4 regions of the Pseudoalteromonas sp. S2721 genome follow, and region 2 is predicted to be linked to each of the others. Evidence: predicted binding sites of a transcription regulator. Region 2 holds the regulator's gene; each other region holds the start of a gene.
What was found. Region 2 encodes LexA, which represses DNA repair genes until DNA is damaged. Its sites were predicted from a motif close to TACTGTATNNNNATACAGTA; they were not measured.
Positions count from the first base shown of each region.

Region 1: the regulator LexA is predicted to act here: its motif matches at 1,687-1,706, upstream of ruvC (crossover junction endodeoxyribonuclease RuvC).
Region 3: the regulator LexA is predicted to act here: its motif matches at 1,455-1,474, upstream of CWC02_RS16130 (SulA-like leucine-rich domain-containing protein).
Region 4: the regulator LexA is predicted to act here: its motif matches at 1,375-1,394, upstream of CWC02_RS12730 (YebG family protein).

Region 1 is NZ_PNCZ01000001.1:678-3,928, forward strand. It holds gene ruvB (Holliday junction branch migration DNA helicase RuvB) at 1-482, opposite strand, end outside; gene ruvA (Holliday junction branch migration protein RuvA) at 490-1,110, opposite strand; gene ruvC (crossover junction endodeoxyribonuclease RuvC) at 1,112-1,636, opposite strand; gene CWC02_RS00020 (ABC transporter permease) at 1,774-3,251, opposite strand, start outside.
Region 2 is NZ_PNCZ01000028.1:85,274-88,524, reverse strand. It holds gene CWC02_RS11970 (PepSY-associated transmembrane domain-containing protein) at 1-118, opposite strand, end outside; gene CWC02_RS11965 (hypothetical protein) at 277-657, shown strand; gene CWC02_RS11960 (PaaI family thioesterase) at 665-1,102, opposite strand; gene lexA (transcriptional repressor LexA) at 1,264-1,881, shown strand; gene coxB (cytochrome c oxidase subunit II) at 2,319-3,251, shown strand, end outside.
Region 3 is NZ_PNCZ01000042.1:51,864-55,114, reverse strand. It holds gene CWC02_RS16140 (alpha/beta hydrolase) at 1-477, shown strand, start outside; gene CWC02_RS16135 (YchJ family protein) at 474-953, opposite strand; gene CWC02_RS16130 (SulA-like leucine-rich domain-containing protein) at 994-1,431, opposite strand; gene CWC02_RS16125 (S9 family peptidase) at 1,734-3,251, opposite strand, start outside.
Region 4 is NZ_PNCZ01000030.1:30,027-33,277, reverse strand. It holds gene putP (sodium/proline symporter PutP) at 1-956, shown strand, start outside; gene CWC02_RS12730 (YebG family protein) at 1,020-1,322, opposite strand; gene CWC02_RS12725 (ComEA family DNA-binding protein) at 1,569-1,862, shown strand; gene CWC02_RS12720 (DUF6170 family protein) at 1,890-2,192, opposite strand; gene dsbB (disulfide bond formation protein DsbB) at 2,192-2,710, opposite strand; gene CWC02_RS12710 (chorismate mutase) at 2,840-3,251, opposite strand, start outside.

The DNA of each region.
Region 1 (3,251 bases), on a different contig from region 2:
GTTGCGCCAATTAAAGTAAATGGCGGTAAATCAAGCTTTATTGAACGTGCTGCAGGGCCTTCACCTATCATGATATCCAGCTGATAATCTTCCATTGCTGGATACAAAATCTCTTCGACTTGCGGGCTCAAACGGTGAATTTCGTCAATAAACAGTACGTCACCTTCTTCAAGGTTCGTTAAAAGTGCGGCTAAATCCCCTGCTTTTTCAAGCACTGGCCCCGACGTTGTTTTAATATTAACGTTAAGCTCGTTGGCAACAATGTTTGCAAGTGTGGTTTTACCAAGACCCGGTGGACCAAATATTAATAAGTGATCCAGTGCTTCGCCACGATGGCGAGCAGCCTCAATAAAAATTTCCATTTGCTGCTTAACATGCGGCTGGCCTGTGTAATCGGTTAACAGTTTTGGTCGTATGGCACGATCAACACTGTCTTCGTTACTTTGTTCACTCGCATCTATTAAGCGATCTGCTTCAATCATGGTTTACTCACAACATTGATTTTAGAGCTTCTTTAATTAGAACCTCAGTCGTCATATCTGGTTTGTTCACTGTTTTAACCGCTTTTTGTGCTTGCGGTAGCTTATAGCCTAATGCCACAAGTGCTGATACAGCATCATCAGCAGCATTATTTGCCACTAGGGTATCATCACTTGATGGCTCAATGACGGCATTATCGCTAAATGGTGTAAATAAGTCATTACCCCAATTTTTAAGCCGGTCTTTCATTTCGAGCACTAAACGCTCAGCCGTTTTTTTACCAACGCCCGGTAGTTTAACCAGTGTGGTCGCATCTTCATTATTAACACAACTTACAAATTGCTGCGCCGACATACCCGATAAAATAGCTAGACCAAGCTTTGGCCCTACACCATTGGCTTTTAAAAGCTCTCTAAATAAAGCGCGTTCGGTTTTGTTGTTAAAGCCAAATAATAGCTGGGCATCTTCACGTACCACAAAATGGGTATAAATAATCGCTTGCTCACCCACTGCCGGTAAATCATAAAAGCAAGTCATCGGCATTTGTACTTCGTAGCCTACACCACTTACTTCGATAAGAATTTCTGGTGGCTGCTTTTCAACAAGTAAGCCATTTAATCGACCAATCATATTACTTCCTTAATCGTCCTCTTACGGTTTTGCTCGCACTGCCCGCAAGTTTTATTAAATTTTGTTCTGAGTGTGCATGACAAATAGCAATTGCTAAAGCATCTGCGGCATCGGCTTGAGGGGTACCTGGCAGCTTTAAAATGTTTTTAACCATATGCTGTACTTGAGACTTATCGGCTCCGCCATTGCCTACAACGGCCTGCTTAATTTGCCTAGCTGAATATTCATAAACTGGCAGCTCTGCCATTGAAGCACCAACGATAGCAGCGCCACGTGCTTGGCCTAGTTTAAGTGCCGAGTCAGGGTTATGCGCCATAAACACTTTTTCGATAGCAAAACTGTCTGGGGAGAATTGCTCTACCAATTGACTGATCCCTTGGTAAATCATTTTTAAGCGTATCGGAAAATCGTGATCGGCCAATTTAATGCAGCCACTGCCTAAATAAGTGAACTTAGCACCTTGGTGAGCAATCACGCCGTACCCTGTTAATCGTGAACCAGGATCAATCCCTAAAATAATCGCCAACTAACTGACTCGTCTATTATCATTATTATCTGCGGTTAATAATGCCAGAGCACTGTATAAATTACCAGTAACCAATTGCAATTCATAAAAAATGCCCGCAATTGCGAGCATTTTATAGTCAACCTTAATTAAGCCATTTACGCGAGCGAGCGTAATAAGCCTTGGGTATTTTTTCGCATTGTGCGGGCTATCATCAAATAACCTAAACATGCCACAAATAAGCCCCCGACTGCTGGGCCAATAACCCAAATATGAGGGTGGAACTTACCTGCTAAATCGAACATTTGTTTTTGCACTATTAACAGAGCGATGTCACTGACAATGGCAGCCACTAAACCTGCAGTAACACCTAATAGTAAAAACTCATATAAGGTGGCATTTTTAATTAAGCGCCCTTTAGCACCTAAAGTTCGCAAAATAACAATCTCTTGCATTCGCTCACCCAAACTTGCTTGCACTTGTGAAATAAGTACTAAAGCGCCACAGGCAACCACAATCGCTAGTACAAAGCCAATCGCTAACGATACTTGCTCTATGGTTGAGCGAATTTGTTTAATGAAGCTTTCAACATCTATCACGTTAACCGTGGGGTATTGACGCATTAGCTCATTAAACTCTCGTTTTTTCTCTGCTTTTACATTCACTGATGAAATATAAGTAGCAGGAAAGCTCGCTAGCACATCAGGGCTTAAAATAATAAAGAAGTTTGGTTTAAGCGTTGTCCAATTAACCTTGCGCACACTGGTAATTTTTGCATCGAATGATTGTGCACCAATTAAGAAGGTAAGCGTATCGCCAATTTTTACATCAAGGCGTTCAAGCGTCGACTCTTCAACCGATGCCTCGGCTACTGAGTCTTCACTAAACCATGCACCGTCGATAAGCTCGTTTTGATTAGGCAAGTCTTTACGCCAAGTTAGGTTTAACTCACGGCCAATACCAGAGCGGGCTTCTTCATCTTTCTTTTCGTTGTCTTCTTGCGATACTTCGCGGGCAACCAACTCGCCATTAACTGCGTTTACACGGCCACGCACAACCGGATAGAAATCAGACGTTGGCATATCGTTTTGCGCTAAGAAGCTAGTAATAGGCTCTAACTCTTGCTCAGTAATGTTCACTAAAAATGAATTAGGTGCATTTTCAGGAAGCTGAGACTGCCAGTCCGAAATCATGTCGTTCTTAAGTACAATTAAAAACAGTAATAACTTGATAGCCAAAGCAAAGCTAATTAATTGCACAGCATTCACATTGGCACGCTTTTGAATTGACGCAATCGCCAATGACCAACTGTTGCCTGGACTCAAGCCAAGTTTGCGGCCCCCACCAAAAATAACCTTCGATAAAGCAAATAACACCGCAATTAAAAATGCCGTCGAAAGGAACAAAATTGCACTAATTTTGATGTTGTTACTAAATAACCACATCAGTAAAAACACAGTAAGCGCCGACATAGTAAGGTGCACTTTACTTACTAATAAACGGTCGCCTAAATTACGGCGAAGTACACGTAGCGGCGGAATATCAAATAAATCGAGTAGCGGTTTAATTGAAAACATAACCGCACAAATCACACCTGTGCTGATCGCAATAATCCAAGGTTTTGCCGATGCGCTCG
Region 2 (3,251 bases):
CAAGTGGTAATGAGCTCATTACCAGCCCACCTAAGAGCCAAAAAAAGATCTGCAAAGCAAGTAAGTAGCCAAGCCATTTATGCCCTTTACGAGCATACTTAAACAGGCGTTTATTCATTATTACCCCGTTATTATTGTTATGTGGGCGCTATTTTAGGTTGTTTAGCTAGATTGCCAATGCGGCATAATGTCGCATTAACTGTATTCTAGATTTGGTATATATACAAAACTGAGTTAAAGTTTCAGTCGATATCAATAGAGGGTAAAAACGAGAGTATGTCGGAAATTCAATTTTTAAATGTAGATCTGGAGCTTGAATCAAAGCACGATATTAGTGCGCTTGTTGCTGATTTGAAGAAAAACGCCATGGTTTTACATTATGACCAAGATGAATACCGCCAACTAGCACGTATTGAAGCAACCGCAGATATCAGCTCTCCAGATAAAGCCATTAACCAGCTTTGCGAGCTTATTGAGTCATGCTCGCGCAATGCATTAAAACAGTGGTTATCGTGCTCAAAGCGTACATTTGATATAGGCTTTGAATCAGGTAATTCGCCTAAATGCTTTAACCAACCCCTGCATGCCGACACCTTGTTACGTATCTCAGCAATTGGTGCAGGGATTGAAATTACTATTTATCCTGTCGAAAAATAGCCAGAATTTATCGCTCTACAACAGCTGCGGTCATTCTTGATACGCAGCAAAGCTCTCCTGCGGCATTGGTAATTTTAATATCCCAAACAGATGTTCGCTTACCTAAATGCAGCGGTCTTGCTGTTGCTGTTAACGTTCCTTTGCGTGACGCTTTCATGTGGTTGGCATTAATTTCTTGGCCAACAGCATAGAACTTATTGAAATCAACCACGAAATTGGCTGCATAGCTTGCCACTGTCTCTGCTAATACAACGTTTGCTCCGCCATGAACCATACCCATAGGGTTATGATGCTCAGGAATAGCAGGCATAGTTGCCATTAAATAATCATCACCAATTTCAGTCACCTCAATGCCCATAGTTTTCATTAAAGTGCCTTGACCGGTGATCCCTTGTTCTAGCTCTTTGCAAAGCTCTAACGTGATTGGGTGGTGCCAAATACTCATTGTGTTTCCTTAGCCTGCTAATTAAAGCTAATACCTTATGGCATCTTTCGGTGTGGTTCAATGTTAGTTTTGTAGCAATATGGTGGGGTTAATTTAAATTTGCGATTTTCAAATAACTGTATATACTCACAGTTAAATGTACTGTATGGAAAACCAGTTGTATGCGCCCATTAACTAAACGCCAATCGCAAATTTTAGAACTAATTAAAGTCTTTATTAAAGATACAGGCATGCCACCTACGCGTGCTGAAATAGCTCAAACATTAGGTTTTAAAAGTGCCAACGCTGCTGAAGAACACCTAAAAGCACTGGCTAAAAAAGGCATGATCAAAATGAAGCCTGGGGCGAGTCGCGGTATTCAGTTAATTGAAGAAGATGAGCCAGAGCAATTAGGCTTACCTTTAATTGGCCGTGTTGCAGCCGGTGAACCTATTTTGGCGCAAGAACATGTTGAAAGTCACTGCCAAGTTGATCCTTCATTATTTAAACCTGCTGCCGATTTCTTACTGCGTGTAAATGGCATGAGTATGAAAGACATTGGTATTATGGATGGCGATTTGCTTGCAGTACACAGAACACAAGTTGCTGAAAATGGGCAAGTAGTTGTAGCTCGAGTCGATGAAGATGTAACAGTTAAGCGTCTAGAAAAAGCGGGTCGCAAAGTACTTTTACACGCTGAGAACGAAGAGTTTTCGCCTATTGAGGTTGATCTTGAGCACGAGTCGTTCAACATCGAAGGGTTAGCTGTTGGGGTTATTCGTAACGCTGATTGGATGTAACTGTTCCCAATTTGGTGCACCAAATTGACTCAATTTGGTGCGCCGCTGAAATTTTACTACTTAATTAGGATTTGTGAATCCTTACTCTTCATTTAAAGCCTTATATGGCGCAGTTTTCCTCTCTTTTTATATTTCGTTTTTACTCCTAAACATTAAATAACGCGCTGATTATAGTTGTTATTTCTGCACCAAAATAAACATTTATTATCATTAAAACTTGCTTATTGGTCATTTTTTAACTAATTGGTTAATACACTGTATTAACACCTAATTAATAAAAAGACACAAAAATGTGCGAGGTGTTAGACAGGGGGTCGGTATCATAAGTGGGTCAAAATGATACGTAGTCGCTCTGAACAATAAGAAAAACGAATGGGCACCTTGCTGTATCGCCTTTTCGCTTTGCGTCTTGCAATAGCATCTAAAGGAGCCGTCACATGGGTAAACTGCGTTACGCCTTGTGGCTTATATTGGTTGCACTTCCTGAACTTGCATTGGCGAACAGCCAATACAATATGCGTAAAGGGGTGACCGATATAAGTAATAATGTTTATGAGTTACACATGACGATATTTATTATCTGCTGTGTAATCGGCATCATCGTATTTGCGGTGATGTTTTGGGCTTTAATACACCACCGTAAATCCAAAGGGGCCAAGCCTGCCCAATTTCATGAAAGTACAAAAGTTGAAATACTTTGGACTGCCATTCCATTTGTCATCTTAATCGCCATGGCTGTGCCTGCCACAAAAACCTTAATTGCCATGGAAGATGCCTCTAAAGCCGATATCACCATTAAAGTGACGGGCTCACAGTGGAAGTGGCATTATGAGTACATGGGTGAAGACATTGCCTATTACTCGATTCTATCTACTCCTAAAGATCAAATAGACAACCAAGCAGAGAAAACTGAACATTATTTGCTTGAAGTAGATAAACCGCTAGTACTTCCTATCAATAAAAAAGTTCGCTTTTTAATGACTTCAGACGATGTAATTCATTCATGGTGGGTGCCTGATTTTGCGGTTAAAAAGGATGCAAATCCTGGGTTTATCAATGAAGCGTGGACACGTATTAACGAGCCAGGCGTGTACCGTGGCCAATGTGCTGAGTTATGCGGTAAAGATCATGGCTTTATGCCTGTAGTGGTGAAAGCTTTACCTGAAGATGAGTTTGCTAATTGGCTTGCAGATGCTAAGCAAGAAAAAGCCAATGCGGCCGCAGCGGATGCTGCTTTGCTTGATCAAACATTACCGAAAGAAGAGCTTATGACCTTGGGTGAGCAAGTCTACATGGCTAGTTGTGCTGCATGCCACCAACCTACCGGTATGGGCCTACCTGGCGTATTTCCAGCACTTAAAGGCAGCCCG
Region 3 (3,251 bases), on a different contig from region 2:
GAAGATAAAAATTGGCAGCGTAAAACAGGCGGAGCAAGTCAGTATCTAAATTACCTAAAACATACTGTATTGCCTCATATTGAGGCTCACTACAGAACAACCCAAAAAAGTACGTTAGTCGGTAACTCACTTGGCGGTTTATTTGCGGCTTATACCTTATTCACTGAGCCTTCGCTTTTTTCAAATTATATTATCGGCAGTCCTTCAGTGTGGTTTAAGCAGCACAGCCTGTTAGCTTTGCCTGTCGTACCTGCAGGTAAAGCAACTAAAGTGTACATTGGTATCGGAGAACTTGAAGAAAGTGAAGGTGAAAAAATGGTGTCGGGCGCAAGGCAATTAGCAGCTAAAATTAATAAACAAAGCGGCGCGCTGGTTACAACAAATTTATTTGTTATTCCTCAGGCACGCCATGCAACCGCATTCCCAACAACGATTACCCAAGCCTTAGACTGGATTTACCAGGTTAATGGTAACTAAAGAGCGTGACACTTTTTATATTTTTTGCCGCTCCCACAAGGGCACTCGTCGTTACGGCCTATTTTAATATCTGCAACTGGCGTTATATCACCGTCTAGGTAACGCCATAGGCCATCTTCTTTAATAAAACGCGACTTCTCGTGTAACTCACAATACAAGTTTTGATAAAAGTAATTAGCTTTAAATTCGACAAAACCTTCTTGATCGTTATGTTCAGTATCTAAAACACTTAGCTTGGTAAAACGGCAGCTATTAGCAAAATCTTTAATTTCGCGAACAGGGTTAGCGGCTTGCTGGCTTTGTGCATAGGTACTAAATACATATTTTGCATCTTTTAGTGCGTAAGCACTAAAACGAGAACGCATAAGTTGCTCTGGCGTATCAGCTTGGCTTGCACCTGTATGAAAAGGCTGGCAGCAAAGCTCGTAAGTCGATTCGCTGCCACAAGGACAAAGGGAGTGTGTGAGTGATGTCATAACAACTTACCTAAAACTATAAATTGTTATTTTAACAAGCCTATTGTGGCTGCGGTACTAAATTGTTTAATTGAGCGCTTTTTGTAAAACAATAAAATTTAGCAGATGCCTGCTCAAGGTTTAAGTTCATCGAATCAAGTTGATGATTGTTTACAATATCTGTCCATGTGATCACAGCAGCAAAATTACCGTTATGTAATGCTGAACTAAGAACGTACTCAAGATTAACTAAATGTTTTTGTCTGATCACAAGAAGTTTGCTGGTATCAATCGAACACGAATCTAATAATGCTTTACTAGGAACATGATCAGGAGCAATTAGCAGTGTCCATGCATTTTGGCTATTGTAATGATGCAATACTTTTAATAGCTCAAAGGTTGCTGAAATTTCGTCTTCAATTTGAATTAAATTAACAGACGCTTTGTCGTTATCTTGTTGATAGCTTTTAACTGTTCTTAAGGTAATTGGCTGTAACATAACTTTCACTCACTGGTTGTTTATACAGTATGTGTATACAGTAGTTTATACAGTATTTTTGCGCAAGTACTTTTTTGCTATTTTTTAACCAATGATTCAGTTTTATTTTAATAAAAACAATTTAATTGTTATTAAACAATGGTTTATTGTTTTGGTTTGAAGGTGGAAAAAGATGAAAAATTTACCATTAAATATATACAGTGTTTTATACAGTACTGTATAAACTGCTAAATTTTGATTCTATACAGGTGTTTTGCATAAAAAAGCCGGCATAATACCGGCTCTTTAGCTTTGCAATTTTGCTATTTATCTAAGTAGGTATTTAAAAACTCAAGGTATGCATTTGAGGCTTTTATGCGGTTTTCTTTTTTAGTAAAACCATGGCCTTCATCATCAAATAATACATATTCGACAGGCACACCATTTGCCTTTACAGCGGCAACAAGTTCATCGCTTTCAACTTGTAAAACGCGTGGGTCGTTAGCACCTTGGATCACCATTAATGGCTTGGTGATGTTTTTAGCATGAAATAGTGGCGAAATGGCACGGTGACGTTCACCGTCTGTCGCGGGGTCGCCCATTTCATCATACAGTGCCTTTTTAAAGCTTTCCCACCATGGTGGAATCGAGTTCAAGGTTCTAACCCAGTTTGTTACACCAAATATATTAATGCCTACTTTGAACTCTTCAGGTTCAAAGGCAAGTGCGGCGGCGGTCATAAAGCCACCATAGCTGCCCCCCATAATGCCAATTTTATCAGCATCAACCCAATCTAGGCTTTGCAGGTGTTTTTTACCGTAAACAATATCTTGTAAATCGTCAGTGCCGTGTTTTTTATCATCTAAATGGAAGAAGGTTTTACCATAGCCTGAGCTGCCACGGTTATTAACTGCAAAAATGGCATAACCATGATTGACTAGATGCTGCTGCATTGCACTATATCCTGTACGACTTTGGCCGCCAGGACCGCCGTGCACCCAAACTAAAGCTGGTACTTTGTTGTTGCTATTAGCTTGCTTAGGCTTATATAAAACCCCGGGGATCTCTAAACCATCAAAGCTTTTAAAGCGCACAATTGTGCTTTCAACCAAGTCATTTTGATTAATTGCATCACTTAATGTGTTGGTTAATTGTTTAGCTTTTGATTCACCGAGTTGCCACACAAATAGGTTACTTGGTGAGGTATCTGAATTTAAATAAAACGCCATGGTCTTTTCATCAGCTGAAAAGTTCACACCACGTAAATTACCAGCTGGCAGCGATGGCATGGCAATACCTTTACCTGTGGTGGTATCAATTATCGACACTTTAGTGCTTGCGTCAGCATTAACACCGCTTACTTGATAACGGCCAGATTTAGAGAAGTAGATAAAACTCACATCCCACTCATCTTTGAGGGCAGGGCTGTGCTCGCCGGTCGTTAAGTCATAGCGCCACACTTCTGCAAACTCACCTTTGGCGTCGGTTGAGTAATATAATGATTTACTGTCTCTTGAGAAGGTTTCTGGACCATACTTAGCGTCGTCGTCATGACGGGTAATGAGCTCTGGTTTCAGTGTTTTTTTACGCGTATCGAGAATAAATACATCGCTGTCTTTGTTCGAATTGTTTTTCGATAAAGCAATAAATCGACCGTCAGGGCTGATCGCACCGACATCTAGCCCCATGGTATTTTGGTAAACAGGCGTTACTTCATAGCTATTAGCATCAACACGATATAGGTCCATAAACTTAGCATCACGCTGATTGCTGGTTATAAAAAAGTGTTTACTGTCTTCTGTGAAACCTGCAAATCCTGCTCTGGTTTCTTCACCTGGCGT
Region 4 (3,251 bases), on a different contig from region 2:
GTTGTATCATGTTTATCTCGCTGCTGGCTGTGCCAATTGCGACGTTTACCATGCTTGATCAGCCAGTTATGGATACACTTGCCAATGCACGCTATGACTTATTATTAAGCTCACCAAAAGAATCAGAAATTCATGCACTTAATATGATGGATTGGTTTGCAGGTGGTTCGACTATAGCGATTATTTCAGCAATGGCATGGGGCCTTGGTTATTTTGGTCAGCCACATATTATTGTGCGTTTTATGTCTGTACGTTCAGTGAAAGATATGCCAACCATGCGTCGTGTGGGTATGTCGTGGATGACGCTATCAGCAATTGGTGCTGTGCTAACTGGTCTATTTGGTGCTGCTTATATGCTTGAAAACCAAATGCCTATTGATGATAAAGAAACTATTTTCTTAGTGTTGTCTGAGCTTATCTTCCATCCTTTAATTGCCGGCTTCTTATTGGCAGCTATTTTAGCGGCGATTATGAGTACTATCTCATCACAGTTATTAGTGTGTTCAAGCTCTCTAACTGAAGATTTCTACAAAATTTACTTAAACCGTAGTGCATCTCAAAAAGAACTGGTTTTAGTTGGTCGTATTAGTGTTATCTTAGTTGCCTTATTTGCTATTTACCTAGCTTATGACCGTAATAGCTCTATTTTAGACTTAGTAAGTAATGCATGGGCTGGTTTCGGTGCAGCATTTGGTCCACTGGTGTTACTGAGCCTTTACTGGAAACGCATGAACTTACAAGGGGCTATTAGTGGCATGGTTGTTGGTGCAGCAACAGTGCTGTTTTGGATATACGCGCCAATTACTATTGATGGCCAAGCATTAAGTGCAATCATTTATGAGATTGTCCCTGGCTTTATTTTATCAACAATAGCCATTGTTGTTGTTAGCCTTATGACGGCTGAGCCGAAAAAAGAAATTACAGACTTATTTGATGATGTTGAATCGTCACTGTAGTTTTTAATTAAACACAAAAAAGGGCAACGGATGTTGCCCTTTTTTTATGATCTAAATTTGCGTTTAGCTTGCCGCTTTTTCTTTTATATCAGCAACGTTATCGTCTGACTTTGCTTTTTTAGGTTTAGCTGGAGCGTCTTTTGCACCTTTAAGTACCGCCATAAATTGGTCTTTTTCTTTTGCCATTTCAAGCGCCAGTGACTCAATTTGTTGCTCGCTTAATGGTACATCAACTTTTTCAAGCATAAGTTCTAATGACTCAGCAATGTCGAGCATTTTGTCATACGCATCAGCTTCTTTCTTAGTAGTAAACGTCATGCGCTCGACTCCGTTTCTTTCTACAACATATTTAACAACAACAGCCATGATTTCTCCTGCATTTAAGCCTGGCATTGCAGCGTAAAATCGCTGCTAAGATTACTGTTTTTATATACAGTAATGCTTCGAGCCTTACTTTGCAAGTAACTTGAGAAAATTTTTATTTAGTAAATTTGACAATACTTTGTGTATTAGCTTTATTTAAAATGTTACCCAAAGTTAAACACAAGCGATGGAGTGAGTGTTGGGTAATCGCTAACTATCAGTCCAAACAAGGGCGTCATGGAGGAAATTATGAAATTACTATCAAGTATTTTACTTGCCGCTACTCTTGCATTACTACCTGCTACACAGGTATCAGCCGAAACACCAACCAAAGCAACACAAGTTAAAATGCAAAAGCTGAGTATTAATAAAGCCAGCATTGAGCAGCTAACTCAATTACCGGGTATTGGTGAATCAAAAGCGAAAGCGATTGTCGAGCATCGCACCAAGCAAGGCTCGTTTAAGTCGCTAGAACAATTAAAAGAAGTAAAAGGAATTGGTGATAAGCTATTCGCTAAACTTGAGGGGAAAATTACACTATAAATAGCAGGTTATCACCTATACAGGGCGTTATTCGCCCTGTTTAAATTCATTGATAGCCTTGTCTAAATGCGCTAACGCGAACATGTTTTCGATAGGTGTTGTGATAAGAGGGTAACTTAAACCTGCTAACAACAACCAAGGAATAAGCATCCACCCTTCAAAGTAAGCTAAACCTAAAAATAATGGCGCTAAAAAGGCAAGCTTACATACCGATAAAATGATCTTTTTGCTCGGGCTTAAATGAGCTAAAGCAAGAGCAATAATCTGCTGGCGTTGCCTTACTTTAAAGTTTTTTAAAGTAGGGATTTGGCTAGTAAAAAAATAAATCATTATAGCGACTTTTTGCTCACTAATCGGCTAACTAAAACAGCCACAAATACCACTGAAAATGCTGCAAAAATCACTTCCATCCATGCCGGCATGCTCATTGAAGCAAACTGCCAATCGATATTGCCACAATCACCAGTGGCAGCAAAGAAGCTAGGGATCCATTCATGCAAAGGCATAAAACTTGGGAAGTTAGGTTCAAATGCACAGCTAAATGCAAACGGGTCGGTATTGTTTTGCATTGCAATGTGTTCTTTAGCAATAAAGTAACCCCAAATTGCTGAGATACCCCAAGTGGCAAATGCGACTAAGCGAACAACCATACTTTTTGGGTTAATCGCACCAATCACACCCGCTGCAAGTAAGCCTAAAACAGCGGTGCGCTGATAAATACACATGATGCATGGCTCAAGTCCCATGTTGTATTGAAAAAACAATGCTGTGACTTCAAATGCGAGTGAAATAAACGCTAGTAATAACCAAGGTGTTCTTTTAGTTGCTAATTCTGCTAACCAATTCATGAAAGATCCAATTTCAAATTGTTTTCAAGATTATGCTTAGACAGGGCTATGGGTGCAAGTATCTAAGATGAAATTATACGAAAAAGGAGTCGACAGACTCCTTTTCATTAGTCATATCTAGGCAGGCTATTACACACTAACAGCCTGCAAAGACTCACTTTGGTAACAGCCTAATACACGTGTGTACTGAGTGTGTTCTTTCAGCTCTTCAAGCGCTTGCTTAACATGTAAGTCATCAAGGTTTGCTTCGAGGTCAACATAAAACACTTCTTCCCACGGATTTCCTGGTACGGGGCGAGATTCTAGTTTTACTAGGTTAATTTGGTGATGTTTAAAAATCATTAAAGCATCAGCCAATGAACCTGCTTGTTGTTTAGTCGCCATGATTAAACTGGTTTTGGTCGGAATTTGTTTCGATACTTGTAGCGGCTTACGGGCGACAACAATAAAGCGGCTGTGGTTTTCGCTTTGGTTTGCAAGGCCTGACTTAATTACTTCTAAACCAACATTTTTGCCAGCTTGAGCTGAGCCGATAGCGGCG